Regions from separate parts of the Mesorhizobium sp. M1406 genome, predicted to be linked through region 3. Evidence: riboswitches for the same ligand, from Rfam matches in the RefSeq annotation. Region 3 holds a riboswitch; each other region holds the start of a gene.
What was found. A riboswitch is a leader RNA that binds a small molecule or an ion and turns the genes downstream of it on or off. The one in region 3 is predicted to bind cobalamin.

Region 1 (9,463 bases), on a different contig from region 3:
TCGAGGGACTACGCATCTATCTTGAGCGCGAAAGGCGTGCCTTCAAAGGCATCCGCACCACGCCCGATCGATTCGATCGCCGCGACCATGCGGCCGTTGCGATCAAGCAGCGTGTCGGCCACCGCAATCAGTCGCGGATTGGGTGTCGCGGATGGGGATAGCGCCCGCAGCGTCCGAGCCAGTTCGGCCTCGTCGCGTTTCGGCGCCAGTGCTGCCGCGATAATGTAGGCAGAGGCGGTCGAGCGGCTGATGCCGGCGTAGCAATGCACGACCATCGGCCTTGCCCGGTCCCATCGGCGCGCGAAATCGAGCAGGTTGCGGACATGATCCTCGCCCGGCATGGTCATGCCGTCTTGAGCCACCGCAATGTCGTGCATGACCAGATGCAGATGGTTTTCCCTAGAGATCGAGGCCGGCCGGACCACCTCCGTTCCGGCGGCAAGCAGCGACAGCATGCGGTCGGCGCCGGTCCTGGCCACCGTTTCCTCGATCTTTGCCAGCGAGCAGACATGGATCATTGTTTTGAATCCTTCAATTGATCCTGGCGCCGCGCCGCCCAATCGGCAAGGGCGGATTCGAGCCGCCGCCATTCATCCTGACTCCCCGGTAGGCCGGCGCGCAGGACATGCGGCCGGTCGGCGAAATGCCGAAGCAGGATGCCGCGCTCGCCAAGTGCGGAAAACAGATCGGCGGCATCCGGCAGGCGGAGGAAACGGTACAGTGTGGTGCCGCCCGCGACGGGAATGCCGAAGCGGCCGAACAGTGCATCGAGCCGCGCCGATGCAGCCGCAAGGAATGCCCGCATCGCGTCCTGCCAGCCGATATCGGCAAGCGCGCGGATGCCGTATTCCAGCGCCGGGCCGGCGACGGCCCATGGCCCGAACTGCGTCTCCAGCCATTCGACCGTCGCCGAATCGGAAAGTGCGAACCCGAGCCGCAGCCCGGCAAGACCGAAGAACTTGCCGAACGAACGCAGGACGACGATACCACCCGGCCCGACATCGCCGGCAAGGCTATGTTCGCGCGGGCCGACATCCATGAACGCCTCGTCGACGACCAGCAGCCCGCCCCTGGCGCGCAGTCCGGCGGCCAGCGCCAGCAAACGGTCGCGCTCGATGATGCGCCCATCCGGATTGTTCGGATTGACGACAATGGCAAGGTCGGCGTCCGCCAGCGCTTCGAAATCGTTGACCTCCACCACCTTGTGCCCAGTGATCGCCGCAGCGCGGGCATGTTCGGCATAGGTCGGCCCCAGCACCAGCGCCTTGCCGGGCGCGATCAGCGATGCGACGCGCGGCAACAGGATCTGCGTGCCCGGTGCCGCCGCGATATTGGCTGGCGACGGCGCGCCATAGGTGCTGGCCGCGATCTCTACCAAGTCACGCGTGCGCGCGGCTTCCGGCAATCGCGACAGCGAGGTGGCGGGCAGGTCGAAAAGCGGGTAGGAGTGCGGATTGATACCGGTCGAGAGGTCGACGAAAGGCCGCGAAGCGTTGGGGAAAAGCGCCCTCGCCCGGCCAAGACTTCCACCATGGTCCACCGCTCCTTCAAGAAGCTTCATGTCAGTCCTGATCGCTTTCCTGTCATTAGCCGTCGAATTCGCCCTCGGTTACCCCGACTGGCTGTTTCGCGCCATCGGCCATCCGGTGACGTGGTTCGGCAGGCTGATATCCTTTCTCGACAGCAGGCTCAACCGCGCTGCTGATCCCGACGCGCTGCGTCGCAAGCGTGGTGTCCAGGCGCTGCTGGTCATCGTGCTCGTGCCGGCGGTGATCGGCCTCGGCATGCAGATCCTGCTCTGGTTCGTTCCCATGGGGCTCATCATCACGGCCCTTCTGGCAACGTCGCTTCTGTCGCAGAAAAGCCTTTACGAGCATGTCGAGACTGTGGCGGACGCGCTCGATACCGGCGGCCTCGCTTTGGGCCGCGTTGCCGTCTCGCGCATCGTCGGCCGTGACCCCGAAACGCTGGACAGCGCCGGTGTCAGCCGCGCTGCGATCGAGAGTCTGGCCGAGAATTTTTCCGACGGCATCGTCGCTCCCGCCTTCTGGACCGGAATCGGCGGCCTCGCCGGCGGCGCTGCCTACAAGGCCGCCAACACCGCCGATTCGATGATCGGTCACCGCACCCCGCGCCACGAAGCGTTCGGCTGGGCGGCGGCGCGCTTCGACGATTGGATCAACCTGCCGGCGTCACGGCTGACGGCAGCGCTGATCGTGCTGGCGGCGTTCCTGGTCAAAGGCGCCGATCCCCGCGGTGCCTGGCACGCGGTGTGGCGCGACGCGAAAAAGCACCGCTCGCCCAATGCCGGCTGGCCGGAGGCGGCGATGGCCGGCGCGCTTGGTCTCGCACTCGCCGGGCCGCGCAGCTACGGCGGCGTCTTGGTCGATGACGTCTTCATGGGTGGAGGCGGACGGCGCGAAGCCGACAGCACCGACATAAGGCGGGCGCTGAAACTCTATCGCGTCGCCGACACGCTGCTGATCGCGCTGTTTGGAGTGATCTCGGTGATCGTCATCGTGATGTGATCTCACCCTCCCCCTTGTGGGGAGGGTAAGAAACGCTCAGAACTCAATCCCCTGCTGCGCCTTAACGCCCGCGGAAAAATGATGCTTGGTCACGCCCATCTCGGTGACGAGATCGGCCGCCTCGACCAGCGCCGGCTTGGCATTGCGGCCGGTGACGACGACGTGCAGGCCCTCGCGCCGGGCTTTCAGCGCCGCAACCACCTTGTCGAGATCGAGATAGTCGTAGCGCAGCGCGATATTCAGTTCGTCAAGCACCAGCAGGCTGATCGACGGGTCGGTCATCAGTTCGAGCACCTTGGTCCATGCCGCTTCGGCCGCGGCGATGTCGCGCTTCAGATCCTGCGTTTCCCAGGTGAAGCCCTCGCCCATCGCGTGCCAGACGACGCGATCGCCGAAGACGGCGAAGGCGTCCTTCTCGCCGGTATGCCACTTGCCCTTGATGAACTGGACGACGCCGACGCGCTTGCCGTAGCCGAGCATCCGCAGCGCCAGGCCGAAGGCGGCCGTGGTCTTGCCCTTGCCCGGGCCGGTGTTGACGATCAGCAGCCCCTTCTCGACCGTCTTGCTCGCCACCTCGGCATCCTGCACCGCCTTGCGCTTGGCCATTTTGGCGCGGTGGCGTTCTTCGTCCCTATTGTCGATGTCGGTCATGTCATTTCACCTTGAGCGGAAGTCCCGCCACCATCAGCAGCACCGTATCGGCGATAGCGGCCACCTGCTGGTTGAGGCGGCCGGCGGCATCGCGAAAGCGGCGCGCCAATGCATTGTCCGGCACGATACCCTGGCCAACTTCATTGGAGACCACGAACCAGGACCCGCGCGGCCGCGACAGCACGTCCGCCAGCCGACGGCATTCAAGCTCGAGATCGTGATCGGCCAGCATATGGTTGGTCAGCCACAGCGTCAGGCAGTCGACAAGCACCGGCTGGTCGTCCGGCAAGGCCTTGAGCGCACCGGCGAGATCGAGCGGTGCGTCGATGGTCGTCCAGCCTTCGCCGCGCCGCGAGCGGTGCAGCGCGATGCGCTCGCGCATCTCGTCATCATAGGCTTGCGCCGTGGCGATATAGGCCCATGGCGAGGGCAAGGCCGCCGCCAGGATTTCGGCGTGCGCGCTCTTGCCGGAGCGCGCACCACCGATGATGAAGGTCAGCTTGCTGTCAGGCAAAGCTGTCGCGCAAGCTGGTCGCCGTACCGGAGAAGCGTCCGCGCACCACGCCGACCACCGCGCCGAGCACCAGCCAGAACACCAGATTGGTCAGCGTCACCGCCACCACGAATTGGTGATGCAGGCCTTCCGGGATCAGCGTCTCGAAACTGTCGGGCTGCGGTGCTCCGACGATATGCGGTGCGACGATCAAGGCCACGGCCAGGATCGCCAGCGGCAGCGACTTGCGGAAGGCGATCAGGCCAAGCCCGATGGCGGTCGCCACCACGGTTGCCGTCCACCAGATCTGGCGCTGGGTGAGGTCGGCCGCAGGCATGGCCGGCAGTTCCGGCGGCAGGCCAAGACCCGGCGCCAGCGTGAAAACGGCAAAGCCGGCCAAGCCCCAGAATACGCCTTGACGCCAACCACCGATGCCGCCGGCGAATTCGGAGACCGCAACCAGGATCAGTGCGAAACCGATGCCGGTGACGATGTTGGCAAGCACGCTGAAGGCAAAACGCTCGAAACCGTCCGCCGGCGCCCAACCCTCGTCTCCCGCCGGAGCAATCGCTTCCACCGGGGCCGGCGCCGCAGTGCTCATGGCGGTGGTATCCGTTGCGGCCGGTGCGGCGGCATGGTCGTGGCGGTGGCCACCGCCAGCCTGTTCGTAGACTTCCGCCTTCAGGATAAGCGGCACAGTGGCGTAGGCCTGCATGCAGGCGAGAACGACACCGGCCACAAGCCCTGCGATCGCCGCGATGAACACGACGTTGCGAAACAGGTTCATGATGTCAGATCCTCGTCAGTGGCAGGGAAACGCCATCGAATGGCGATAGTCGTGAGCCGCATTGTGGACCGCATCGATATGCGAGAAGCCGACAAAGCCCATCACGAAGATGCCAAGAAACGCAGCAAGAGCGAGATGCATGAAGCGCGACTGCGAGGAGACGGAGGCGCCGAGGGAGACGGAAGCGGTAGTCATATCTTGTCCTTTCGCCCTCCACCCGAGGGCATCGAAGTCAGTTTCCTGTCGCCGGCAGGTCTCCTGGCTCGCGGATCAGCGCCCTTCCCCACCTTCCCGAAGAAAAATCTTCAGTGGCATATGGAGAGGACTACCGCACACAGTTGCGGGGGCAGCCACGGCATTGGGCGAAACCCGCCCTCACCGCATTCCCTCTTGGCTCCAAAATGGAACCGACGACATGAGCGACTATAGGCAGAATCCTCGCCTCCGGCAAACCAAATTCCGCCGGCAATCATCGCGAATGCGTCGCGCCAGACAAGGGCCGCCGGTGCCACAATTGACATTTTCTTGGCCTTGTATCGGCTGACACCTTCACACGAAGCTAGCCAGGCAGCCCATTGCCGGCGAGCGCGATCCCTACAACGGCCCGACTCGGGCCGAACCGTCGCTGCCGTCATCGACCTGTTGGGATGCAGGCACCTCGGCATGCGGCACTTCCATCAAAGCCCCGAAGATCAAAGCGATTTCGGCAGGTAGCGCCACGTCACAAAACCGCAAATCGCCGCCAGCAGGCCGAGCGTGACGAACACCGAGCCCAAGCCGAAGAAGGCCAGCACCACCGAATAGACCAGCGGCGGCGTCAGTTCGGAAAAGTCGAGATAGGTCCGGTAGACCGCCGCCATCTGCGATCTTTCATAGGAGCGTACCGAGCGCATGAAGGCGGTCGAGCCGAGTGCGTCTAGCGCGATGGTGAAGAAGGCGCCGCCAAGCAGGAAGGCGCCGGCAAGCAGCGGCACGGTCTCACCGACAAAGCCTGCCGCCAGCAGCATGGCCGACATGGCGAAATAGGCAAACGTCATCGTCCTGCGGCCGCCGAAGCGCTTTCCTGCCTTGCCCCAGAAGATGGCCATGAACAGCAGCGCGTTGCCGGCCGAAACCAGCATGCCGCCGGCCAGCTTGCCTTCGCCGGTGATGACCATGAACAGTGGCCCATAGACGAAGAAGGTCGTCCAGAAACAGGAGCGGCCGAAAGCAATCAGCCAGGCCAGTCTGAGCCTGGGCTGCGCGACGAAGCGGCCGATATTGGCGAGCGGATTGACCGGGCGCGTCTTGCCCGGACGAATCGAAGGGTTGTCGCCGAGCCGGTAGGTCCAGAACAGCGCCAGCAAAGCCAGGGCGAAGATCGCCACGGCGCCATGCGCGGCATAGATGCCGAAGCGTGTGTAAAGGAAGATGCCGAGCGTCGGCCCGCCGGTCCAGGCCAGCATCGACCACGCCATGCGCAGCGATTCGGCCTGCATGAAATCCGTCTTACGGATGTGGTCCATGATGTAGAGGTTGAGCGTGATCGACAGCGCGCTGGCGCCCATCACACGGCACAGCATGCCGGCCAGTTGCCCGGCAAGCGTATGCGTGACGAAGAACAGCGAGCCGATGGCCAGCAGGCAGGCGCCTGCCGTGTAGACCCAGCGGCGGGCAAAGCGGCGGATCAGCATCGGCATGAACAGCGTCACCGACAGGCCGAGCATCGCCACGATGGTGTAGAGGATCGAGACGACCTGCTCGTTGTGAAGTATCTCGTAGGCCTGGATCGGGATGACGCTCGACACCGTGGCGCGGGCGAAGGATTCGACCGCATAGAGCGAGGCGAAGGTGCGGGCGTCCGCGGCCTTGAGGGCCGGAAGCCAGATCGGATGACGCACATGAGTGGACATTGCTCTCCCCGAAGCGGATTTGCCGGGCCAAATCTGCCGTGGCGATGCCGACGCCAATAAGAGGAAACCGACGCATACCCGGCAAAAAGCGAAGTCGGCCAAAGGCTTTCCGCCACTGGCCTAAAGCGGCGCCTGATCCTGTCCGCGTTGTCAGGTGCCCGGCCTTCTTTTGCCCGGTGCAACCGTGATAGTCGTTTTGCGGGGCTGAATCAGAATGCGAGACCATGACCATCCAAACGCCGACCGCACCCGTCCAGGATCGACCAAAGCGCATCGTCGCTATCGACATCGTGCGCGGCATCGCGCTGATCGCCATGGCGAGCTACCATTTCACCTGGGATCTGGAGTTCTTCGGCTACACCGATCCCGGCCTGACCGCCTTTGGCTGGTGGAAGATCTACGCGCGCTGCATCGCCTCGACCTTCCTGTTCCTGGTCGGCGTCAGCCTGTATCTCGCCCATGGCCGACAAATCCGCTGGAACGGCTTTTGGAAGCGGTTCGCCATGGTCGCCGGAGCCGCGATCGCGATTTCTGTCGCCACCCGCATCGCCACGCCGGACGGCTTCATCTTCTTCGGCATCCTGCACGAGATCGCGCTCGCCAGCCTGCTCGGTCTGCTGTTTCTTCGCCTGCCGGCCTTGCTGACTCTGGTGGTTGCCGCGCTGGTCATCGCGGCGCCGGTCTATCTGCGCTTCGAGGCCTTCGATCATCCGTGGCTGTGGTGGGTCGGCCTGTCGGCGATCAATCCGCGTTCCAACGACTACGTCCCGCTGTTTCCGTGGTTCGGCACCGTGCTTATAGGCATCGGCTTCACCAGGCTTGCCGCGGCCGCGGGTTTCTTGACGCGGCTGGCGGATCTGGCGCCCGGACGCTGGGCCAACCCGCTGGTCTTCATTGGCCGGCACAGCCTGGCCTTCTACCTCATCCACCAGCCATTGCTGATCGGCTGCGTGTGGCTGTTCTCGCAGATCATGCCGGCACCGGTTGAAACCCCGCAGGTGAATTTCCTGAAAACCTGCCAGTTGTCCTGCGAGCAGTCGCGCGACACCGAGTTCTGTTCGAGCTATTGTGTCTGCATGCTCGATACGCTCGAGGGCGAGGCTACGCTTGATAGGCTCTACAACAACGACCAGACCGCGGAATGGAAGGCGCACCTGTCCGACCTTGCCGGCATGTGCACCGCCAAAACCGACAGCAAATTGATGGAGGAAGGGGCCAAATGACCGAGAACCAGCCGAAGCCGGGGCTCATACCATGGCCGCCGCTGATCTACATCGCAGCCATCGCCATCAGCATCGCGCTGGGCCTGCTTTATCCCCTGCCCTGGATCGGCGATCTCCTCGGCGATATTCTTTTCGCCGCCGGCTGGGTGGCACTGTTCGGCGTCGCGGCACTCTGGTTCACCGCGATCCGCACCATGATCCGGGCCAAGACCACGCTCAACCCCAACGCGGTGCCCGATCACCTCGTCACGTCAGGCCCCTTCGGCATCACCCGCAATCCGATGTATCTGGCCAACACGCTGCTGTTGATCGGCGTCGCCTTTGTCTCGGGCATTGCGTGGTTCCTGCCGCTGGCGTTCATCGCGGCCTACGCCACGCAGAAGGTGGCGATCGAGCGCGAGGAAAAAGTGCTGGCGGCGAAGTTCGGCAAGAAATACCGCGACTACGCGAAACGCGTGCGGCGCTGGATTTGAAGACCCGTTACGTATTGACGCCGAGTTCGACGAGCCGCTCGACACAAGATTCCTCGGCCTGGTCGAGTTCGGCGAGCGTTTCCTCGAGGTCGCGGCGCTTCTGCCTGAGATCCTCGCGCTTTTCCTCGATGCGCTTGATCATCAGCTTGAGTTGACCGACCTCGCCGGGAGGCTCCTTGTACATCTGGATGATTTCGCGGATTTCGTTGATCGAAAAGCCAAGCCTCTTGCCGCGCATGATTTGCCGGATGAGGTGACGATCGGACGGGCGAAATAGCCGTGTGCGGCCACGCCGCACCGGCTGCACCAGTCCTTCATCCTCATAGAAGCGCAGCGTCCGCGTCGATACGTCGAACTCGCGAGTCAACTCGGTGATCGAATAATATTCCCGCATTATCACTCCCACACGCCGGAATTCTGGCGATCGCCATCCGGCGTCGCCTCCGTCCCGAACCAAACCCATGCCATGCCGGAATCGACATGGCGCCCCGCGTCAGCCTCGCACGGCGTTTACGTAAAAGTCAATTGAGGGCGCACGTCAAGGCACGCCGAACCACCATGTGGCGATGCCCAGAAACGCAAAGAAGCCGACGACATCGGTAACGGTGGTGACGAAGACCGCGGAAGCAACCGCTGGATCGACCTTGAAACGGTCGAGCAGCAGCGGGATCAGGATGCCGGCCAAGGCGGCCACGAACATGTTGATAATCATCGCCGCCGCGATGATGCCGCCCAGATTGGGATCGCGGAACCAGGCCGCCGCGACGATACCGATCAGGACGGCGAAGATAATGCCGTTGATGAAGCCGACACCCATCTCGCGGCGAATGATGCGGCTGGCGTTGTAGATGTCGAGATCCCTGGTCGCCAGCGCCCGCACGGTGACGGTCATGGTCTGCGAGCCGGCATTGCCGCCCATGCCGGCGACGATCGGCATCAGCACCGCCAGCGCCACGATATGTTCGATCGTGCGGTCGAACAGGCTGATCACCGAGGCCGCCAGGAACGCCGTCAAAAGGTTGATCAGCAACCACGGAACGCGCGAGCGCGAGGTCGAAAAGATACTGTCGGAAAGCTCTTCGTCGCCGACGCCGCCCATGCGCATCAGGTCTTCCTCGGCCTCCTGCTGGATGACGTCGACGACATCGTCGATGGTCAGCACGCCGACCAGCCGTTCGTTCTCGTCGACGACGGCGGCCGATAAAAGATCGTACTGCTCGAATTCCCGCGCCGCCTCTTCCTGGTCCATGGTGGCGGGAATGGCGTGCCGCGCCTCATGCATCACCTCCTCGACCTTGACCGAGCGCTTGGTGCGCAGGATCTGGTCGAGGTCGATGGCGCCGAGCAGCTTGAAGCTCGGATCGATGACGAAGATCTGGCTGAAGCGGTCGGGCAGGTTGTTGTCCTCGCGCATGT
Region 2 (9,463 bases), on a different contig from region 3:
CTCGCGGCTCGACCGCTCCTCGATCATGAAGCCGAGCGACAGGCCGGGCATACGGCTGCCGAGCAGTTCGAGTTCCTTGCGGAAGATGATCTCTTCCGGACGGCGCGCGCAGTTGACGAAGCCGACATCGGTCCATGGCGCGCAGTCGTTCAGCCAGCGCAGCATCGACATCATCGGCGTCACACCGGAACCGGCGGAGATGAACAGATACTTGGCCGCCGGGTGGCTGTGCAGCGAAAAGTCACCTGTCGGCCCATAGGCCTTGACGTGCGAGCCCGGCGCCAGATGGTCGAACATCCAGCGCGTGCCTGTGCTGCCCGCCTGCGCCTTCACTGTCACCGCGATAGAGAACGGCCGCGATGGCGAGGACGACAGCGTGTAGGTGCGCATCAGCGGCCCGTCGGCTGTCGGCAGTTCCAGCGTCACGAACTGGCCCGGCTTGTAGCGAAACCAGGTCTGGTTGTCGGAGCGGAAGGTGAAGGTCTTTACGTCAGGTGCTTCGTCGCTGACGCCGATCACTTCCAGCACCTGCAGCCTGTCGTTCCAGGGCGTCATCTGGTCGAGATGGCGATAGAGGCCAAGATCCGTCATCGCATTCATCCTCTTGTCCCTTTTGTTTTGTGCATGATCCCAAAGCCGCTGCGCATTTTGGGCGACATGCACTAGGCGACGCTGCGCAGGGCCGGCCGGCCGCCTTCGGCGAGGCGCGGGCCGATGAACGACGCATACCATTCGACGAACTGGATCACGCCGCCCTCATGCAACTCCGAATAGGGGCCGGGCTCGTAGGCGGGCGACAGGATGCCGAAGGCGTTTTCCTCGACGATGCGGCGATCCTGGTCGTTGGTTTCGGTCCAGACATGGGTGAGGGCTTCGATGGTGTAATCGACCCCCTCGACCGCGTCCTTGTGCACCAGCCACTTCGTCGTCACCGCCGTTTCCGTGGCGCTGATCGGCAGCACCCGGAACGTCACCGCGTGATCGATGAGGATGTGGTTCCAGGTCGTCGGATAGTGATAGTGCATCAAGGTTCCGATCCTGTCGGCGGAGACAGTGTCGGAGAGGTTCTTCTTCACCGCCAGCTTGCCGGTCATGGTGTAGCTGACGGCATCGCGCAACAGCGGCGCGCGGGTGGCGCGGTACTGCCCGGCCGGATCGATGCGGAACTTGCTCGGCAGGCCTGATGCCTCGCATTTGGCCCAATGCGCGACCATTTCGGGGTCGCTGTCGGCGCCGTTGACGCCGGTCACGGTAGGCGCTTCCGGGAAGGTCTTGCACAGCTCGGGATGATTGGCGACGCAGTGATAGCACTCGCGATTGTTTTCCCAGACCAGCTTCCAGTTGCCCTTCTCTATGATCGTGCTCTCGAAGGCGATCTTTGCTTCCCGCAACCGGTGCGGCAAAAGATAAGGTTCGATCATCGCCCGCATCGGCGCGAAATCGGCGGGCTCCTTGCCCAGGCAGATGAAGATGTAGCCGCCGACGCTCTCGCAGGCGACCGGCTTCAGGCTGAACTCACTCTTGTCGAAACCGTCGGCCATCTGGCGGGCAAACAGCAGGCGGCCGTCGAGCTCATAGGTCCACTGGTGATAGGGGCAGACCAGCTTTGCCGCCGTACCCCTCTCTGTGTTGCAGACGCGGCTGCCGCGATGGCGGCAGGAATTGTGGAAGGCGTTGATCTTGCCTTGCTGGTCGCGGACAAGAACGACCGGATAGTCGCCGATCTGCACTGTGATGTAGCTGCCCGGCTTAGGCAGCTCGCAATCGTGGCCGATGAACAGCCAATCACGATACCAGATCAGCTCCATGTCGAGCTTGAAAAAGTCTGGATCGGTGTAGAAGGGCTGCTCCAGCGAAAAGCCTTGCCGGCGGCTGTTCAAGAGCCTCAGCATGTCGTTGCGAATATCCATGTCCTGTCCTCGTTTCTTAAGGACTGAAATGGTGGTGACGGAGGAAGGATCGGACGCAGGCCGGCGATGCGCCGGACATGCACTATCCACCTCTTGACCGCCCACCGCGATCAGTCGAGTCTAGAAATCTCGGGCTGGTTTCCGGGCTCTGGAGTTGTCCTTACGGACCATCGCGACACCTTCCCAGGCAACTGCCCAGTGGTCTCCCGTTGCGACTTGAACTCCACCACCGTTGCGGGGGCAGCGCCGGATTCTGACCGGCTTCCCAATTCTCCGCCTCGTCGTCACGAAGCGGCACCTGAGATGGTATGATCTAACCACGATCGCGGGCGCGTCATCGGCATGAAAACGACATCGTATCCATGCGGCGCGACACGCATGCGAAACGTTCCGGTTGGCGATTGTTGAGCCGAAATCCTATCTCCGCGGCGGCCATTCCCAACTGCAATCTCCTCGAAGCCGGCCCCTTGCCGGCGACCAAAAAGGTTAACGGTTTCGAAAAGTGACTATTAGCTGGTTCTAAAATCGAACCGAACGGTTCGTTTCTGTTGACGGTGCGTGCAGGACGGTGTGAACGCCGGGCCTTGGAAACAGTTGGTGATCCAGCGGGCGATTTTGCTTAAGTGTTGAAAAACATAAATAAAAAGTAGCGTGTAGAATCCCGTGGCACAATTTCAAGTGGCGGATTCATGGTCCACACGGAACAACTTCGTGATTGGAAAAGGCGAGGATGCCCTCCCACATCGGGGCTGTCCGAACGACGCGATTTCCCTTCCAAGACACGCCGCTGGACGGACGGAAAAGAAGATACTGGAGTACAAAAAAATGAAAAAGATCATTCTCACTGCCGCCGCCGTTCTGGCCATTTCCGGCAGCGCCTTCGCTAATGGTAGCGACCACTACGGTTCGAACGGCGCCAATCAGCCTGCTGCCGCGGTCGACAAGTCGTACACGGCTTCCACCAAGACCTCGGAACCGGTTGCCCAGACGCCCGCTCAGGGCAGCGACCGTAACCTCTTCGGCCGCTAACAACCAATTCCCAGTTGACGGCGGGTCTGCCCGCCGTCCTGGCGAAATCCAGAAATCCAGGAGACTAAAATGAACAAGATCCTTCTTGCCGCCGCCGCCGTTCTGGCCGTCACCGGCAGTGCCTTCGCCGGCAGCGACAACTTTGGCTCCAAGGGCGCCGACCAGCCTGCCGCCGCGGTCGACAGCTCGTACACGGCTTCCGTCAAGAAGTCGGAGCCGGCCACGCAGGCGCCTGTCGACCATGGCAGCGACCGCAACCTGTTCGGCAACAACTAACCCGACCAAAACCAACATCCGACAGCGATGCGGCGGGTTAACCCGCCGTATCGAATTCGAGAATACGGAGTATCAAAATGAAAAAGATTGTTCTTACTGCCGCCGCTCTTCTGATTGCCGCCGGCAGCGCCTATGCCCGCAACGACAACGCTGGCGGCACCGACATCAACAAGCAGTCGACCGTCAACGTCGACACCTCGCATACGGGCTCGATCCGCAAGAGCGAATCGCCCGTCTACAAGCTGCTCAATTCGTCGGGCGATGCACCGAAGTCCGCCCCTCAGGGCAGTGACCGAAACCTCTTCGGCCGCTAACAGCCGAAGCTGATCTCCAAACGAGAGCGGCGGGTCTTGCCCGCCGCTCTTGTTTTTGTAACAGGGAAGTATCGTCGTGCGACCTCTCAGGCCGCCTTCGCCTCTGCTTCGTGAAGAGCGAAGGACCGCCCATCCGTGTCGAAGATATGCAGGTCTTCGCCATTGGCGCTCAGGCGCAATGTCGAGCCACGCTTGACTTCGACATTGCCAGGCAGCTTGGTCACCAGCGGCAGGTCGGCGCGGCCGATGTCGATGTAGACAAGCTGGACTTCGCCGAGCTGCTCGACATAGTCGACCGTCCCTTCGAACAGATAGTCCGCACCGCTGGCGATGATCAGGTCCTCCGGTCGCACGCCAAAGCTCACCGCGGCACCCTTTGCCGAAGCAGGCGTCGTGATCGGCACGGTCGCCTTGCGCCCGCCGACATGGCTGACGACAGTCGGATTTCCGGTCTTGTCGATGGTCGCCGGCAGGATGTTCATGGCCGGCGAGCCGATGAACTGGGCAACGAACAGATTGCCGGGCTTCTTGTAGAGGTCCATCGGCGTGCCGACCTGTTCGATATGGCCGTCCTTGAGCACCACGATGCGGTCGGCCAGCGTCATTGCCTCGACCTGGTCGTGGGTGACATAGATCATGGTCGTGGCGGGCATCGATTCCTTGAGCTTGGCGATCTCGATGCGTGTGGCGACGCGAAGTGCGGCGTCAAGGTTCGACAGCGGCTCGTCGAACAGGAACACCTTTGGATTGCGCACGATGGCGCGGCCAATGGCGACGCGCTGGCGCTGTCCGCCCGACATCGCCTTGGGCAAGCGGTCGAGATATTTCGTCAGCTGCAGGATTTCCGCCGCCTGGCGCACGCGCCGATCGATCTCGGCCTTGTTCTCCTTCCCGATCTTCATCGAGAACGCCATGTTGTCGTAGACGGTCATGTGCGGATACAGCGCGTAGGACTGGAACACCATGGCGATCCCCCGCTTCGACGGCGGCACGTCGTTCACGACCTCGCCAGCTATTCTGAGCTCGCCGGAGGTGATTTCCTCGAGCCCGGCGATCGACCTCAGCAATGTCGACTTGCCGCAGCCCGACGGACCGACGAAGACGATGAATTCGCCCGACTTGATATCGAGGTCGATGCCGTGGAGAATGTTCAGATTGCCGTAGGACTTCTTCACTTGTCTTAGCGTGACATCGGCCATTGGTTTCCCTCCAGTAATTTGAAATTCAAGTGATTTGAAATTCAGTCGGCGCGCCCGAACCAGGCGCCGTAGCCGCCAAGCTCGATGGAACCGGTGCTCGCCTGTCCCGAAAATCCGTGCCCGGGCAAAGGTTGCAGCGATCGGCCGCCGAGGTCAACCTCGGTTGGCCCGGCTCCCAGATTGAAGACGCAGACGATCTGCTCGTTGCCTGAGCGGCGGGTGAAGGCGACGGTGTCGCCCTCGCTTTCGATGAAGGTGATGTCACCCTTGGCAAGCGCCGGATGGGCACGCCGGAAGGTCAGAAAGCGCCGGTAATGCTCGAGCAGCGAGTTCTCGTCGCCCTGCTGGACATTGACCGCTTGCGACAGATGCTTGGCCGGCACCGGCAGCCAGGGCTTTGCCGATGAGAAGCCGCCATTGCTGGCGCTGCCGTCCCACACCATCGGCGTGCGGCAGCCGTCGCGGCCCTTGAATTCCGGCCAGAAGCGGATGCCATAGGGGTCCTGTAAATCCTCGAAGCGCAGGTCAGCTTCGCCGAGCCCAAGCTCTTCGCCCTGGTAGATGCAGACCGAACCGCGCAGCGACATCAGCAGCGCCGAGATGACCTTGAGATAGGCGGTCGGATCGGCTTCGCCGGCCGCCCAGCGCGAGGCCGGGCGCATCACGTCGTGGTTGGAAAAGGCCCAGCATGACCAGCCGTCGCTGGCGACCTTGCCGAAGGATTCCAGCACCGAGCGGACCTTGGCCGCACTGATCTTTTCCGGCGCCAGGAAGTCGAAGGAATAGCACATGTGTACGCGCTTGCCGCCGGCGGTGTAGGCAGCCACCACGTCCAGTCCGCGCTGCGAATCGCCGACCTCCCCGACCGCGGCGGTTGCCGGATATTCATCGAGCAGGGCGCGGAAGCGCTCGAGGAAGCCGAGGTTCTCCGGCCGGCTCTTGTCGTAGAGATGGTCCTGGTAGTTGTAGGGGTTGACCGCCGGTGCGGTCTGGTCGTTGCGCTCTTCCGGCGGCAGCGGCGGATTGTCTTCCAGGCCCTGGCTGTGGAAGTAGAAATTGATGGTGTCGAGCCGGAAGCCGTCGACGCCGCGCTCCAGCCAGAAACGGGTGACGTCGAGCAGCGCATCCTGGACTTGGCGGTTGTGGAAGTTGAGGTCGGGCTGCTCGGCCAGGAAATTATGCAGGTAATATTGCTGGCGGCTGGTGTCCCATTGCCAGGCCGAGCCGCCGAAGATCGACAGCCAGTTGTTGGGCGGCGTGCCGTCCGGCCTGGCGTCCGCCCAGACATACCAGTCGGCCTTCGGGTTGGTGCGGCTCGACCGGCTTTCCCTGAACCACGGGTGGTTGTCGGCGGTGTGCGACAGCACCTCGTCGATCATCACCTTCAAGCCCAGCCTGTGCGCCTCGGCGGTCAGCGCGTCGAAGTCGGCCAGCGTGCCGAACATCGGATCGACGTCGCGGTAGTCGGTGACATCATAGCCGAAATCCTTCATAGGCGATTTGAAGAACGGCGAAATCCAGATGGCGTCCGCACCGAGTGCGGCGATGTAGGGGAGGCGGCCGATGATCCCCTTGAGGTCGCCTATGCCGTCGCCGTTCGAGTCCTGGTAGCTGCGCGGATAGATCTGATAGATCACAGCACCCCGCCACCAGTCGCGATCGAGGGCGAGGTCAGGTTTCGAGCTGGCCTTCAAAGGGGATTGCATCGTCTCAGCCTCCTTTCACCGAGCCGGCAAGCAGCCCGCGGACAAAATAGCGCTGCAGCGAGAAGAAGACGATCAGCGGCACGATTATGGTCACGAAGGCCGATGTCGTCAGAATCTCCCAGTCGCCGCCGCGTGAGCCCAACAGCGCGTTGAGCTTGGCGGTCAGCACGATCTGGTCTGCCTCTGTACCGAGGAAAACCATCGCCACCAGCAGATCGTTCCATACCCATAGGAACTGGAAGATGGCAAACGAGGCCAGCACGGGGAACGACAGCGGCAAGACGATCTTGACGAAGATCTCGAAATCGCTGGCGCCGTCGATACGCGCCGATTCCATGATCTCGCGCGGCAAGCCGGCAATGTAGCTGCGCAGCAGGTAGATGGCGAAGGGCAAGCCGAAGCCGGTATGCGCCAGCCAGATGCCGAGATAGGTTTTCGACGGCATGCCGAAGAAAGCGCCGACGCCGTTGTAGAGCTTCAAAAGCGGGATCAGCGACATTTGCAGCGGCACCACCAGCAGGCCGATGATCACCGCGATCAGCAGCGCCCGGCCGGGAAACCGCATCCAGGCCAGCGCATAGGCGGCAAACGCCGCGATCAGGATCGGGATGACTGTCGCCGGGATGGTGACGGTCAGCGAGTTCATGAACGACCGTCCGATGCCCTCGGAAAACAGCACGGTTCTGTAGTTGTCGGTGGTGAATTTCGGCGGCGCCGACGAGGCATAGTAGACGCGCTGGCCGCGATCGCCTTCGAACGCCTTGGGCGAGGCCATGACGAAGCTGCCGTCGGCGTTGAGCCGCAGGGTCACTTCGTCGCCGAGATCGGCCGAAGTGCCGGCGGGATATTGCGTCGGTGCCGCCGATTTGACACCGAAGGCGCTGATGTTGCGCCTGGCGCCGTCGCCGAAGATGTTGCCCTCGAGAACGAACTTGCCGTCCTTTTCGACTTGCGTCGAGGCGGCCGGCAGTCGGCCGGCCTCGGTCTGGGTGGAACTGGCGAACGAGTTCCACCAGCCAGAGGCGATGATCTGGTTCTTGTCGCGCAGCGACGAGACCAGGATGCCGAGCGTCGGTATGGTCCAGATCGCGACGAAGACAAGCACGGCGATGTGGACGCCAAAGCGGCTGGCGAAGGACTTTCCGGTCGCAACGGCCATCTCAATGTCCTCCCGTCTCTTTGTTCGCCTGGCGGATGTTCCAGACCATGATCGGAATGACCGCGATCATGATGATGATGGCGATGGTGGCGCCACGGCCGAAATCGCCGCCGCCGCGGAACATCCAGTCGAACATCAGGTTGGCCAGCACCTGGCTGTTCCACTGGCCGTTGGTCATGGTCAGAACGATGTCGAACACCTTGAGCACCAGGATGGTGATAGTGGTCCAGACGACGGCGATGGTGCCCCAGATCTGCGGCACCATGATCTTCCAGAAGATCTGGAACGGATTGGCGCCGTCGATGACGGCGGCTTCCAGCGTTTCTTCGGGAATGCCGCGCAGGGCGGAAGACAGGATGACCATGGCAAAGCCGGTCTGGATCCAGATCAGGATCACCATCAGGAAGAAATTGTTCCAGAACGGCAGCGATATCCAGACCTGCGGCTGGCCGCCGAAATGCTGGATGATGGCGTTGAGGATGCCGATCTGGGTCTGGCCCTCGCCACGATACTCGTAGATGAATTTCCAGATCACGCTGGCGCCGACGAAGGAGATCGCCAGCGGCAGGAAGATCAGACTCTTGGCGATCGTGCCCCACCAGATCTTGTCGGTGAGCACGGCGATGATCAGCCCGAGGAAGGTGCAGGCGGCGGGCACCACCGCCAGCCAGATGATGTTGTTGAGGATCGAGTTGCGGAACTCGCGGTCGCCGAAGGCCCATTCATAGTTGGCCAAGCCGACGAAATTGATGCCGCCGCGATCAAGGAACGACAGCCGCAGCGTCTCGACGACCGGGTAGATCAGATAGATGGTCAGGATGATCATCGCCGGACCGACGAACAGCCATGGTCGGACCAGCCCTTGCCGGCGCAGATTGTCGATGGCCGCGGCGCCGGCGACGCCGCGCGACGGGAATATCAGGTCGACCAGTTTGTTGGCGCCCCAGAAATAGGCGACGCAACCGCCGACCCCGACGATGATTACGAATATGGCCGAGAAAATCTGAGCCGCCATGGGTCCCTCCCCCTGCGTATCATCAGCCAAGGCCGAACGGTCCGGGCGGTGAGATGCGCCGATTCAGTTGTTCAGAGCGCGATCGCCAGGCAAGACAGGCTTTCCCTTTGCTGATCGCGCTTCATGCCGGATGTTTGTGTGCTCATGATAATCGCCGCGGCACGGGCCGCCGGTCGGATCCGGGCCTCCAGGGCCCGGATCCAGTCGGGATCGGATAGCCGAACAATCGGCTGCTTACGGACGCCTACTTGATCGCGTCCCAGCTTTTCTGAATGTCGGTGGCGACATCCTGCGCGGACTTGCCGCCGACCAAGTCGATCATGCCGGTCCAGAAGGCGCCGGCGCCGATCTTGCCCGGCATCAGGTCGGAACCGTCGAAGCGGAAGGTCGAGGCGTTGGCGAGGATTTCGCCCTGCTTCCTCAGCGCGTCGCTGGCATAGGCCTCCTTGTTGACTGACTTGAGCGGCGTCACGAAACCACCCTCGGCCATCCAGATCTCATGGGCGAGCGGCATCTTCAGGAATTCGATGAACGCGCGGGCGGCCTTGGAGTCCTTGGTGATCATCGCCAGCGTGCCGGCGCCGAGCACGGGCGTGCCCAGGTCAGGCTTGGAGGCATAGGGAGGGAAGTAGAAGAAGTCCGCGTCCTGGCCGACCTTGGTGCCTTCCGGGAAGAAGGTCGGGATGAACGACGCCTGATGGTGCAGGTAGCATTTCGGCGGCACAGAGAAGAGGCCCTTCGGGCTGTCGCGGAAATCGGTCGCCGCAACCGCCTTGGCGCCGCCGTCGACCATCTTGTCGTCGGTCGCGATCTTGCCGAAGATGTCGATGGCGCTGACCACCGCCGGGTCGTTGA
Region 3 (9,463 bases):
GGTCGAGGCCGGTGCCGCTCGGCATGGCGGCGGTGACGGCGACGATGCGGTCGTCCTCGCGGCCTTCCTGAACCAGGCTTTCTGCGAACACCTTGGTGTAGGCAGGCGCGTTGGCCGGCGCCTTGGCCTGCGCGCCGGTGATGACATCGAACTTATTGACGCCGTGATATTTGTCGGCGGCGGCTTCCGCCGGTGCGTAGCCCTTGCCCTTCTGGGTGACGACATGGATCAGCACCGGGCCTTCGCCATTGTCGCGGACATTTTTCAGGACCGGGATCAGATGCTCCAGATTGTGACCGTCGATCGGGCCGATGTGATAGAAACCGAGCTCCTCGAACAGCGTGCCGCCGGTGACGTAACCGCGTGCATGCTCGACCGCCCTTGTGATCGCACGGTCGGCGCGCTTGCCGAGATAGGACGTCAGTTTCTTGCCGAAGTCGCGCAGGCCGATATAGGCCTTGCCCGAGGCCAGACGCGCCAGATAGGCACTCATCGCGCCGGTCGGCGGCGCAATCGACATGTCGTTGTCGTTGAGGATGACGATGAGCCGCGCATCGAGCGCGCCGGCATTGTTCATCGCCTCATAGGCCATGCCGGCAGACATCGCACCGTCGCCGATGACGGCGATGACATTGTTGCGGCCGCCGGAGAGATCGCGGGCAGCGGCCATGCCGAGGCCAGCCGAAATCGATGTCGAGGAGTGGGCGGCGCCGAAGGGATCGTACTCGCTCTCGGCGCGGCGGGTGAAGCCCGACAGGCCGCCTTCCTGGCGCAATGTGCGGATGCGGTCACGGCGGCCGGTCAGGATCTTGTGGGGATAGGCCTGGTGGCCGACATCCCAGATCAGCCGGTCATCGGGGGTGTTGAAGACATAGTGCAGCGCCACCGTCAGCTCGACCACGCCAAGGCCGGCGCCAAGATGGCCGCCGGTGTGAGAGACGGCGTCGATCAACTCGGCGCGAAGCTCGGCTGCCAATTGCGGCAGCTCGCTTTCGGCAAGCGTGCGCAGGTCGGCCGGGATGCGGACCTTGTCGAGAAGCGGCGTATGCGGCGTTGCGTTCACGGGTGCCCAGGCTTTCTGTTCATTGGCGAAATAGGCCGCCGGCCGGAGAATGTAAATGCATGTCAGTGACGCGGATCAGGCCGTGGTTTTTGTTTTGATGCACGCCGTTCGCCCAAAACCGGGGCCACCTTTAGGCGACACGCATCAGCTTTCCGGCAACGGAATGAACTCTTCCTCATCGCCAGGAACAATATCGAAGCGTCCCGTCTTCCATTCCTGCTTGGCCTGCTCGATGCGTTCCTTCGACGATGAGACGAAGTTCCACCAGATGTAGCGCTGCGAGCCGAGCGAAGCGCCGCCGAACAGCATGAAATGCGCGCCGGTCCGCGACGATACGACGATCTCGTCACCGGGCCGAAACACCAGCAGCCGTTCGGCCGGGAAAATGTCGCCCGAAATCGAGACCTCTCCTTCCAGTGTGTAGATGGCGCGTTCTTCCGCATCGGCCGGGATCTTCACGCCGGCGCCTGGCGCAAGGCGCAGGTCGGCATAAAGCGTCTCGGAGTCGGCCCTGACCGGGGACCGCAATCCCTGGAAATCACCTATGACGATGCGCCCGCTGACGCCTTCGGCGTCGATCTCGGGCAGCCGTAGTGCCGCGGTGTTCTCGAAAACCGGGGCTACTTCTTCCTTGCCGTCCGGCAGCGCCAACCAGGTCTGCAAGCCGGAAATCGACATCGGTGCGCCGCGCAGTTCTTCGGGGGTGCGCTCGGAATGGACGATGCCGCGGCCGGCGGTCATCAGGTTTACGTCACCGGGCTGGATGACCATTTCGGTGCCGAGTGAATCGCGATGCCTGATCCTGCCGTCGAACAGATAGGTGACCGTCGACAGGCCGATATGCGGATGCGGACGGACATCGAGCGCCTGCCCGGCGCGCAGGATAGCCGGGCCCATCCGGTCGAAGAAGATGAACGGTCCAACCAACCGCCTCTTGGCGGTCGGCAGGGCGCGGCGCACCTGAAAACCGCCAATGTCCTTGGCATTCGGGATGACCATAAGCTCGATCTGGTCGCTGGCGAAGGCGTCGCCGACTTCAGGGTCTTTCCCCGGGAAAAAGCTCATGAACTCTCCTCGTCAGCGCCAGAGGCAGCCTGGACGTATCAGGAAAACCGGATCGCCGATTTCGCCCTTAGTTTGGCCGCCACTTCTTCGCGATTGCGCGGATGCTGATGGGTTTCGAGTGAATCAAGCAGTTCGCGCGCCGATGCCGCGATGGCTTCGACCGCGTGGTCGAAGGCATGCTGATTCTGCTTCGAAGGCCGCGTCGTTCCGCTCAGCTTGCGGACGAACTGAAGTGCCGCGTCGCGGACTTCGTCGTTGGTAGCGGGCGGATCAAAATTGAACAGGGTCTTGATGTTTCTGCACATCGCTTCCGTATCTCCTCTTGTCCTGGAGCGCTTTCAATCGGGACGCGTTCTATCCTCGATCATGATCATGTCCAAAAGCCGGTGAGGCAAGACCACCGTTCGGACCGCCTCAATCCGCGTCAAGCGGCTCCGTTCCGACCGGCTTGCCATCGCGCGACAGCCTGATCTTCTCGACCTTGTCCTCGGCGGCCTTCAGCAGCCGGTCGCAATGCGCTTTCAGTGCCTCGCCGCGCTCATAGATCTTAATCGACTGGTCGAGCGGCACGTCGCCACGCTCAAGATCATCGACGATCTTTTCGAGTGCGTCGAGTGCCTGTTCGAAGCTCATCGCCTTGACATCTTCGTTGGTCTCACCGGCCATCATTCATCCTTTCATCAGTCGCCCGACATGGGCGGCGACCGAAAATGCCAATCCCTGCAGATCGTAGCCACCCTCGAGCAGGCTGACGAGCCGGTTGCCGCTGTGACGCGCGGCGCGCTGCATCAGCTGGCCGGTCGCCCAGTCGAAATCGTCCTCGGTCAGGTTGATCTCGGCCAGCGGATCGCGGTGATGCGCGTCGAACCCGGCCGAAATGATGATCAGATCGGGCGCGAAATTGTCGAGCGCCGGCAGCACGCGCGACAGGAAGGCATCGCGAAACACCTCGCTGCCGGTCTGCGGCGCCAGCGGTACGTTGACGATGTTGCCGGCGCCGGTTTCGTTCTTCGCGCCGGTGCCGGGGTAGAGCGGCATCTGGTGCGTCGAGCAATAGAGCACCGACGGATCGTCCCAGAAAATATCCTGCGTGCCGTTGCCGTGATGCACGTCCCAGTCGACGACGGCAACCCGCTCGACACCATGCTTCTTCTGCGCATAACGCGCCGCGATCGCCGCGGTGTTGAACAGACAAAAACCCATCGACGTGGTTTTTTCGGCATGGTGGCCGGGCGGCCGAGCGGCTACGAAGACATTGTCGGCGCGGCCTGCAAAGACGTCGTCGACGGCGGCGTTGGCCGCACCGATCGCGGTGATCGCCGCCTGCCAGCTCTTCGGGCTGGCGGTGGTGTCGGCGTCGATGCGGGCGATTCCCTCGTCGGGAATGGCGGCGCGCACGCGGGCGACGAAATCGGCGGGATGGGCATAGAGGATGGTGGCCTCGTCGCCTTCCGGCGCCTGGATACGATCGAGCGCGGCAAAAGCTTCGTCGTCCAGCACGCGCTCGATGGCGCGCAGGCGGTCCGGCCGCTCGGGATGGCCGGGCGGCGTGAGGTGCTCAAGGAAGACTGGATGGGTATAGAGACGGGTAGCCATCGTCCTAATCTAGTGACCCGGATCGACAAAGGCCATGCACGGGCGGCCGATGATTGGGGAAAATCGCGCCTGCGTCCATTCGCGTCGCTGCAGGCATTGGCGTCGTCCGCGCTTCGGAGTAAGGTCGGTGGCACTGCCTGGTGCCCGCCGCAAGCGGGAGAATCGGGAACACGGTTGAACTCCGTGGCGTGCCCAACGCTGTAAGGGGGACCGCGCCGGTATGTGCCACTGTCGATGACGGGAAGGCACCGGACGCGGGTTGATCCCAAGCCCAGAAGACCGGCCTGGCAGGCATCGTCATCCGCATGGTCAGGCGGATGGCATTGATTGCAATCGCAAGGGGACAAGCGATGCCGGAAACCATGACCGTTCTTGTTGGCGACGGATTTGAGCAGAATGCGCGCGATGCGGTGTATCGCGCCATGTTCACGCGGCGTGATGTGCGCAGCCACTTCCTGCCCACCGCGCTCGACGATGAGGTGCTGGCGCGGCTGCTGCTTGCCGCTCATCACGCGCCGTCGGTCGGCTTCATGCAGCCTTGGAATTTCATCGTCATTCGCGATGCCGAACGACGGGAAAAGGTGCGCGACCTGTTCCTGGCGGCGCGCGAGCAGGAATTGCCGGCCATCGAGGAAGAGCGCCAGGCGCTCTACCGCAAACTCAAGCTGGAAGGCATTTGCGAAAGCGCGCTCAACATCTGCATCACTTGCGACCGGCAGCGCTCGGAAGGTTCGCCGCTGGGACGCTGGCACAATCCGGAGATGGACCTCTACAGCACGGTCTGCGCGGTGCAGAATTTCTGGTTGGCGGCGCGCGCCGAAGGCGTCGGTGTCGGCTGGGTCAGCATCATCGAGGCGCAAGCGCTGAAAGGCCTGCTGTCAATTCCGGAGCATGTGACCCCGGTCGCCTATCTCTGCGTCGGCCGTGTCTCGGAGTTCGCGCCAAAGCCGGACCTTGAAACGCATGGCTGGGGACGGCGGCTGCCGTTGCCGGAACTGATCATGAGCGAGGTTTTTTCCGGGCAAGGTGAAGCGTTGCTCAAATCGACCGTGGCGCGCCTCAACACCGTTGCTGCCACGCCGGCGAGCCTCGCCGATCAGCTTGTCGCGCCGGCCGTGCCCCAACGCGAGCCGCCGAAGGAGGCCAGCGCCTTATCCTTAAGCTCCCTAAACTTCGACGACGCCTCGGCCAGCCGGGCATCCCAGTCGGGATCGGGCACCTGGCCGGCGATGGTCTTGAAATAGACCTGCATCAGGCAGGCGATGGCGAAGGGTTCGATGAACGCCGCCTTGAAAGCCCAGGCGAAGACGATGGCGAGCACGAAGGCCCAGCCGGCGAGTTGGCCGGGCATCAGGAAGAGAATGGCGCCGGCAGGCGCCAGCATCAGCAGGAAGATGACGAAGGACACGCCCCACATGATGACCGCCAGCCAGACGGCGTTCTTGACCATGACCTTGCCGTTCTGGGCATAGAGCACGACGCCCTGGCGCGCCGTCTCGAACGGCGAGGACGAATTGATGCGGATGTTGTAGCCGAGGATGATCTCGTCGACATAGGTCAGGGACAGGCGGATCACCGTGTTGATGAAGGAGATCAAGCCGCCCAGGCCCGGGATCGGCAGGAAGGCGGCGATGCCGCCGATGAGGCCGGTGATGGCGCGGATGGCGCCCTTGACCAGTTGGTCGACGACGAAAAGGATGTTGGCCTCCGCGAAACGCTGGGTGACGATATCCTTGGCGTAGGCGATCTGGTCCTGGCCGCCGGGAATGTCACGGCCGTCGATCAGATGGACCATGACGGCGATGTGGCCGGCCTTGACGACATAGAGGATGTATTCGCGGATCCAGTAGACGGCGATCGAGACGATGCCGAAACCGACCACCCCGCCCCACAAGGCAAAGGACATCGGCCCGTCGGGATCGGTGGAGATGTGGCCGACGCCATAGCCGACGCTAGCGCCCGTGCCGGTCGCCATGATGTAGGCCAGCGTGATGCCGAAATAGACGATCATGCGAAAGACAATGAACGGCCAGGTCCGCATCATTATGGACACCGACCCGCCGATATCGAAATCCCACATGCCCCGAATCTCCCCCTCAGAGGTGGTGAAAGAGGATGGACCCAACCCGGCGATTGTCAATTGCCGGGTTGGCGCCCGGGCAACGAACTCGGGTTAACGGGTTTCCTTCGCAGCCTTCGCCGGCGCGTTGGCTGACGGAGCATCAACCGAAAAACCCGCCTGTGCGGCGGGTCACTGGCGCAAATCAGCACCATGGACGAATATGTACCATAGCTGAGGTCATGGAATCAAGAAAAAATTCCTATCGTGAAAGCTGCCGGCACCGCCGAACTGGCTGTCGTAAGGTCTTTTATTAACCTGAGTTCGAAGCCCTACCGTGGCGCCGGGCCACCGATGGGATTTCAGTTCGATTGCGAACCCGGCTTTTTGAGCAGGCCTTCGAGCAGTTGCTTGAACGCCGTCACCACTTTCTTCGAGGTCGCTTCGGGGTCGTTCGAATTGGCGATCCGTTGCGCCGCCTGGCTGCTCGCGCCGTTGATCAGCCGCGAGGCCGTTTCGGGGTCGAGGCTGGAGACGACGACTCCCTCCTCCTGCAGCGCCGTCAGATGGCTGGTCATTGAAGCGATGCACGCATTGGCGTTCGGCCATTGTGCCGGATCCCCGAGAACGGCCGGGCCATCCCGGAACATGATGCGCTGGATTTCCGGCTCAAGCGCCATCTCGATATAGGTCGTGCATTCGTCGACAAAATGCTGCCAGCGGGTCGGCGCTCTCGACGCGACCTCATTGATGCGTGCCGCCATCTCGCCGTCGATTTCGGCGATAACCGCCTGCAGCAGTCCCTTCTTGTCGCCGAAGTGATGATACAGCGCGCCGCGCGTCAGCCCGGCTGAGGCAGTGAAGTCATCCATCGAGGCTTCGGCATAGCCGACCGTGCCGAAGGCATGGCGGGCGGCCGCGATCAGCTTGGCGCGCGTCTCGGCAATCATCTCCTTGCGAGGTTTGTGCATGGCTCTGGCCCTACCAACATACGTGCCGTATGCCAATTGACATACCCGGCGTATGCTTTATTTGATATTCATACGCACCGTATGTAATTGTCGAATCGTGCTTTGTCGAGGAACCAACCCATGCAAAATCCCTATGCGGAGATCTTTCGTGCCCCCGGAACCAAGGGCTTTGCCGCCGCAGGCTTCATAGCGCGCCTACCGATCGCCATGGCGCCGATCGGCATCGTGGCAATGCTGTCGCAGACGCGCGGTGAATATTGGCTGGCCGGCGCCGTCGCCGCGACATTCGCGCTCGCCAACGCTTTCCTCGCGCCGCAGATATCAAGACTGGTGGATCGCCTTGGCCAGACGCGGATCGTAGTGCCCACCACCATCATTTCCGTGTTGGCCTTCGCCGTCCTGATGGCAGCGGCTAATCAGGACTGGCCGGTATGGACGCTGTTCGTGTCGGCACTGCTGGCTGCCGCGATGCCCAGCATCCCGGCAATGGTGCGCGCGCGCTGGACCGATATTTTCCGCGGGCGGCCGCAGATGAACACCGCTTTCGCCTTCGAGTCGGCAGCCGACGAGCTGGTCTATATCGCTGGGGCATCGCTGTCGGTGGGCCTGAGTGCCGCCCTGTTCCCGGAAGCGGGCATGCTGGTGAGCACCTTGTTCCTTGCCTTCGGCTCGACCGCCTTCATCCTGCAGCGCTCGACCGAGCCGCAAGTGCAACCGGTGGAACAGGGCTCTAGCGGCTCGGCAATCCGCCTGCGGCCGGTGCAGATCCTCACCTTCGCCCTGATCTTCATCGGCGCGACGTTTGCAACGACCGAAGTAAGCACGGTGGCGATCACCAAGGAGCTTGGCCAACCGGGGGCCGCGAGCCTCGTCATCGGCGTCTATGCGCTGGGATCGTTCGTGTTGGGCATCGTCGTCGGCGCGCTCAACCTGAAAGCGCCGCTGCAACGCCAGTTGGCCATCGCAGTCGCCCTCGTCGCGCTCGGCACGCTGCTGCCGCTCACCGCCGACACCGTGCCTCTGCTGGCGCTGACCGTATTCATCAGCGGCGTGGCGATCTCGCCGACCTTCATCACCGCCTTCGGCCTGATCGAGCGGCATGTGCCGGAAGCGATGCTGACCGAAGGCATCACCTGGGTGATGACCGGGATCGGCGTCGGCATGGCCATCGGGTCCTTCGCCGCCGGTGCGGTGGTGGACGTGTTCGGCGCCCAGAACGGGTTCTGGGTCTCGGTGGCTTCAGGCACAATCGCACTGGCCACCGTGCTGCTTGGGCAGCGCAGCCTTGCCACTCAGGAGTGCGAACTGGACGGATGCGAAGCCACCGCGATTGCGGCGGAATGATCGACGGGCGCCCGGTTTGAAACCGGGCTCTGTCGGCCGGAGGCTCAGAGAATCTCGGTCTTGGCGATATGGATGCCAAAGCCCTCGAGGCCGACATAATGGCGTTCGCGCGAGGCGATCAGGTTGATCGAGGAAATGCCGAGATCCTTGAGTATCTGCGCGCCGAGCCCGATCTCGCGCCACTCGTTTTCGCGGCGGCGCGCCTCTTCGTGATCCTCGCGGTCGCCGCTCGCCGGCCGCTTGCGCTCCTGATGGGCGACGCCGACGGAGCCTTCGCGCAGATAGACGATGACGCCGCGCCGGCGCTCGCCCATCGCCTTCATGATGGCGTCGAGCCGGTGGCTGGTGCCGAACACATCCGTCACGACATCTTCTGAATGCAGGCGCACCGGCACGTCCTCGCCGTCGCGGATGTCGCCGAAGACAATCGCGACATGATGCATGGAGTCCCAGGGCAGCGTATAGGTGAAGACCTGCGCCTTGCCGCCGAGCGTGTCGATTTCGGAGCAGGCTACGCGCTCGACCAGCGTCTCCTTGCGCTGCCGGTAGGCGATGAGATCGGCGACCGAAATCTGCTTCAGGCCATGCTCCTGGGCGAAAGCCTGCACCTGCGGGCCGCGCTTGACGGTGCCGTCATCATTGACCAACTCGGAAATGACGCCGACCGGCGGCAGGCCGGCGAGCTTGCAGAGATCGACCGCGGCTTCGGTATGGCCAGAGCGCATCAGCACGCCGCCCTCGCGCGCGATCAGCGGGAAGATGTGGCCGGGCCGGACGAAGTCCGAGGCGCCGACATTGCCGTTGGCAAGGTTGCGCACGGTCAGCGTGCGGTCGTCGGCCGAAATGCCTGTAGTCGTGCCATGCTTGAAATCGACGCTGACGGTGAAAGCAGTGGTGTGGGCCGAATCATTGTCGGCGACCATCGGCTGCAAGTTGAGCCGCTTTGCTTCCTCGCGCGGCATCGGCGTGCAGACAATACCGGACGTGTGGCGGACGATGAACGCCATCTTTTCCGGCGTGCAGTGGACGGCGGCGACGATCAGATCACCCTCGTTCTCGCGCCCGTCATCATCCATGACGACAACGATCTCGCCGCGTTCGAAAGCGCGCAGGGCTTCGACGATTTTCTTCTGGTCGTAAGGCATGAAAAACTCGCTTCGCTCGTAGGGAGTAGGGAGTAGGGAGTAGGGAGTAGGGAGTAGGGAAAAGACTGTCTCTGTAGACAATCCAACATACTGCCTACTGCCTACTGACTATTCCCTATTCCCTTCCTGTCTGTCCCCGATGACGCAGATAGTGATCGGCAATCGCGCAGGCAACCATTGCTTCGCCGATCGGCACGGCGCGAATGCCGACACATGGGTC

Region 1: linked by a shared signal. The riboswitch ahead of NKH03_RS09820 (CbtB domain-containing protein) and the one ahead of bluB (5,6-dimethylbenzimidazole synthase) in region 3 are both predicted to bind cobalamin.
Region 2: linked by a shared signal. The riboswitch ahead of NKH03_RS07860 (aromatic ring-hydroxylating oxygenase subunit alpha) and the one ahead of bluB (5,6-dimethylbenzimidazole synthase) in region 3 are both predicted to bind cobalamin.

The regions. Positions count from the first base shown of each region.
Region 1 is NZ_JAMYKW010000008.1:231-9,693, forward strand. Features, by position in the region: gene NKH03_RS09790 (tyrosine phosphatase family protein) at 9-518, opposite strand; gene cobD (threonine-phosphate decarboxylase CobD) at 515-1,561, opposite strand; gene cbiB (adenosylcobinamide-phosphate synthase CbiB) at 1,560-2,528, shown strand; gene cobO (cob(I)yrinic acid a,c-diamide adenosyltransferase) at 2,565-3,179, opposite strand; gene cobU (bifunctional adenosylcobinamide kinase/adenosylcobinamide-phosphate guanylyltransferase) at 3,181-3,693, opposite strand; gene NKH03_RS09815 (CbtA family protein) at 3,686-4,459, opposite strand; gene NKH03_RS09820 (CbtB domain-containing protein) at 4,475-4,654, opposite strand; cobalamin riboswitch at 4,691-4,886, opposite strand; gene NKH03_RS09825 (MFS transporter) at 5,152-6,351, opposite strand; gene NKH03_RS09830 (heparan-alpha-glucosaminide N-acetyltransferase) at 6,576-7,574, shown strand; gene NKH03_RS09835 (methyltransferase family protein) at 7,571-8,047, shown strand; gene NKH03_RS09840 (MerR family transcriptional regulator) at 8,055-8,441, opposite strand; gene mgtE (magnesium transporter) at 8,586-9,463, opposite strand, start outside.
Region 2 is NZ_JAMYKW010000006.1:26,185-35,647, forward strand. Features, by position in the region: gene NKH03_RS07855 (FAD-binding oxidoreductase) at 1-591, opposite strand, end outside; gene NKH03_RS07860 (aromatic ring-hydroxylating oxygenase subunit alpha) at 663-1,910, opposite strand; cobalamin riboswitch at 2,026-2,227, opposite strand; gene NKH03_RS07865 (DUF680 domain-containing protein) at 2,736-2,939, shown strand; gene NKH03_RS07870 (DUF680 domain-containing protein) at 3,009-3,215, shown strand; gene NKH03_RS07875 (DUF680 domain-containing protein) at 3,293-3,529, shown strand; gene NKH03_RS07880 (ABC transporter ATP-binding protein) at 3,616-4,728, opposite strand; gene bglA (beta-galactosidase BglA) at 4,770-6,434, opposite strand; gene NKH03_RS07890 (carbohydrate ABC transporter permease) at 6,439-7,593, opposite strand; gene NKH03_RS07895 (carbohydrate ABC transporter permease) at 7,595-8,608, opposite strand; gene NKH03_RS07900 (ABC transporter substrate-binding protein) at 8,853-9,463, opposite strand, start outside.
Region 3 is NZ_JAMYKW010000011.1:1,429-10,891, reverse strand. Features, by position in the region: gene dxs (1-deoxy-D-xylulose-5-phosphate synthase) at 1-1,063, opposite strand, end outside; gene NKH03_RS12225 (pirin family protein) at 1,208-2,128, opposite strand; gene NKH03_RS12220 (DUF2277 domain-containing protein) at 2,167-2,433, opposite strand; gene NKH03_RS12215 (exodeoxyribonuclease VII small subunit) at 2,543-2,794, opposite strand; gene NKH03_RS12210 (histone deacetylase family protein) at 2,798-3,724, opposite strand; cobalamin riboswitch at 3,846-4,026, shown strand; partial or broken gene bluB (5,6-dimethylbenzimidazole synthase) at 4,030-4,704, shown strand; gene NKH03_RS12200 (hypothetical protein) at 4,821-5,804, opposite strand; gene NKH03_RS12195 (TetR/AcrR family transcriptional regulator) at 6,146-6,754, opposite strand; gene NKH03_RS12190 (MFS transporter) at 6,875-8,098, shown strand; gene ribB (3,4-dihydroxy-2-butanone-4-phosphate synthase) at 8,143-9,243, opposite strand; gene aroC (chorismate synthase) at 9,359-9,463, opposite strand, start outside.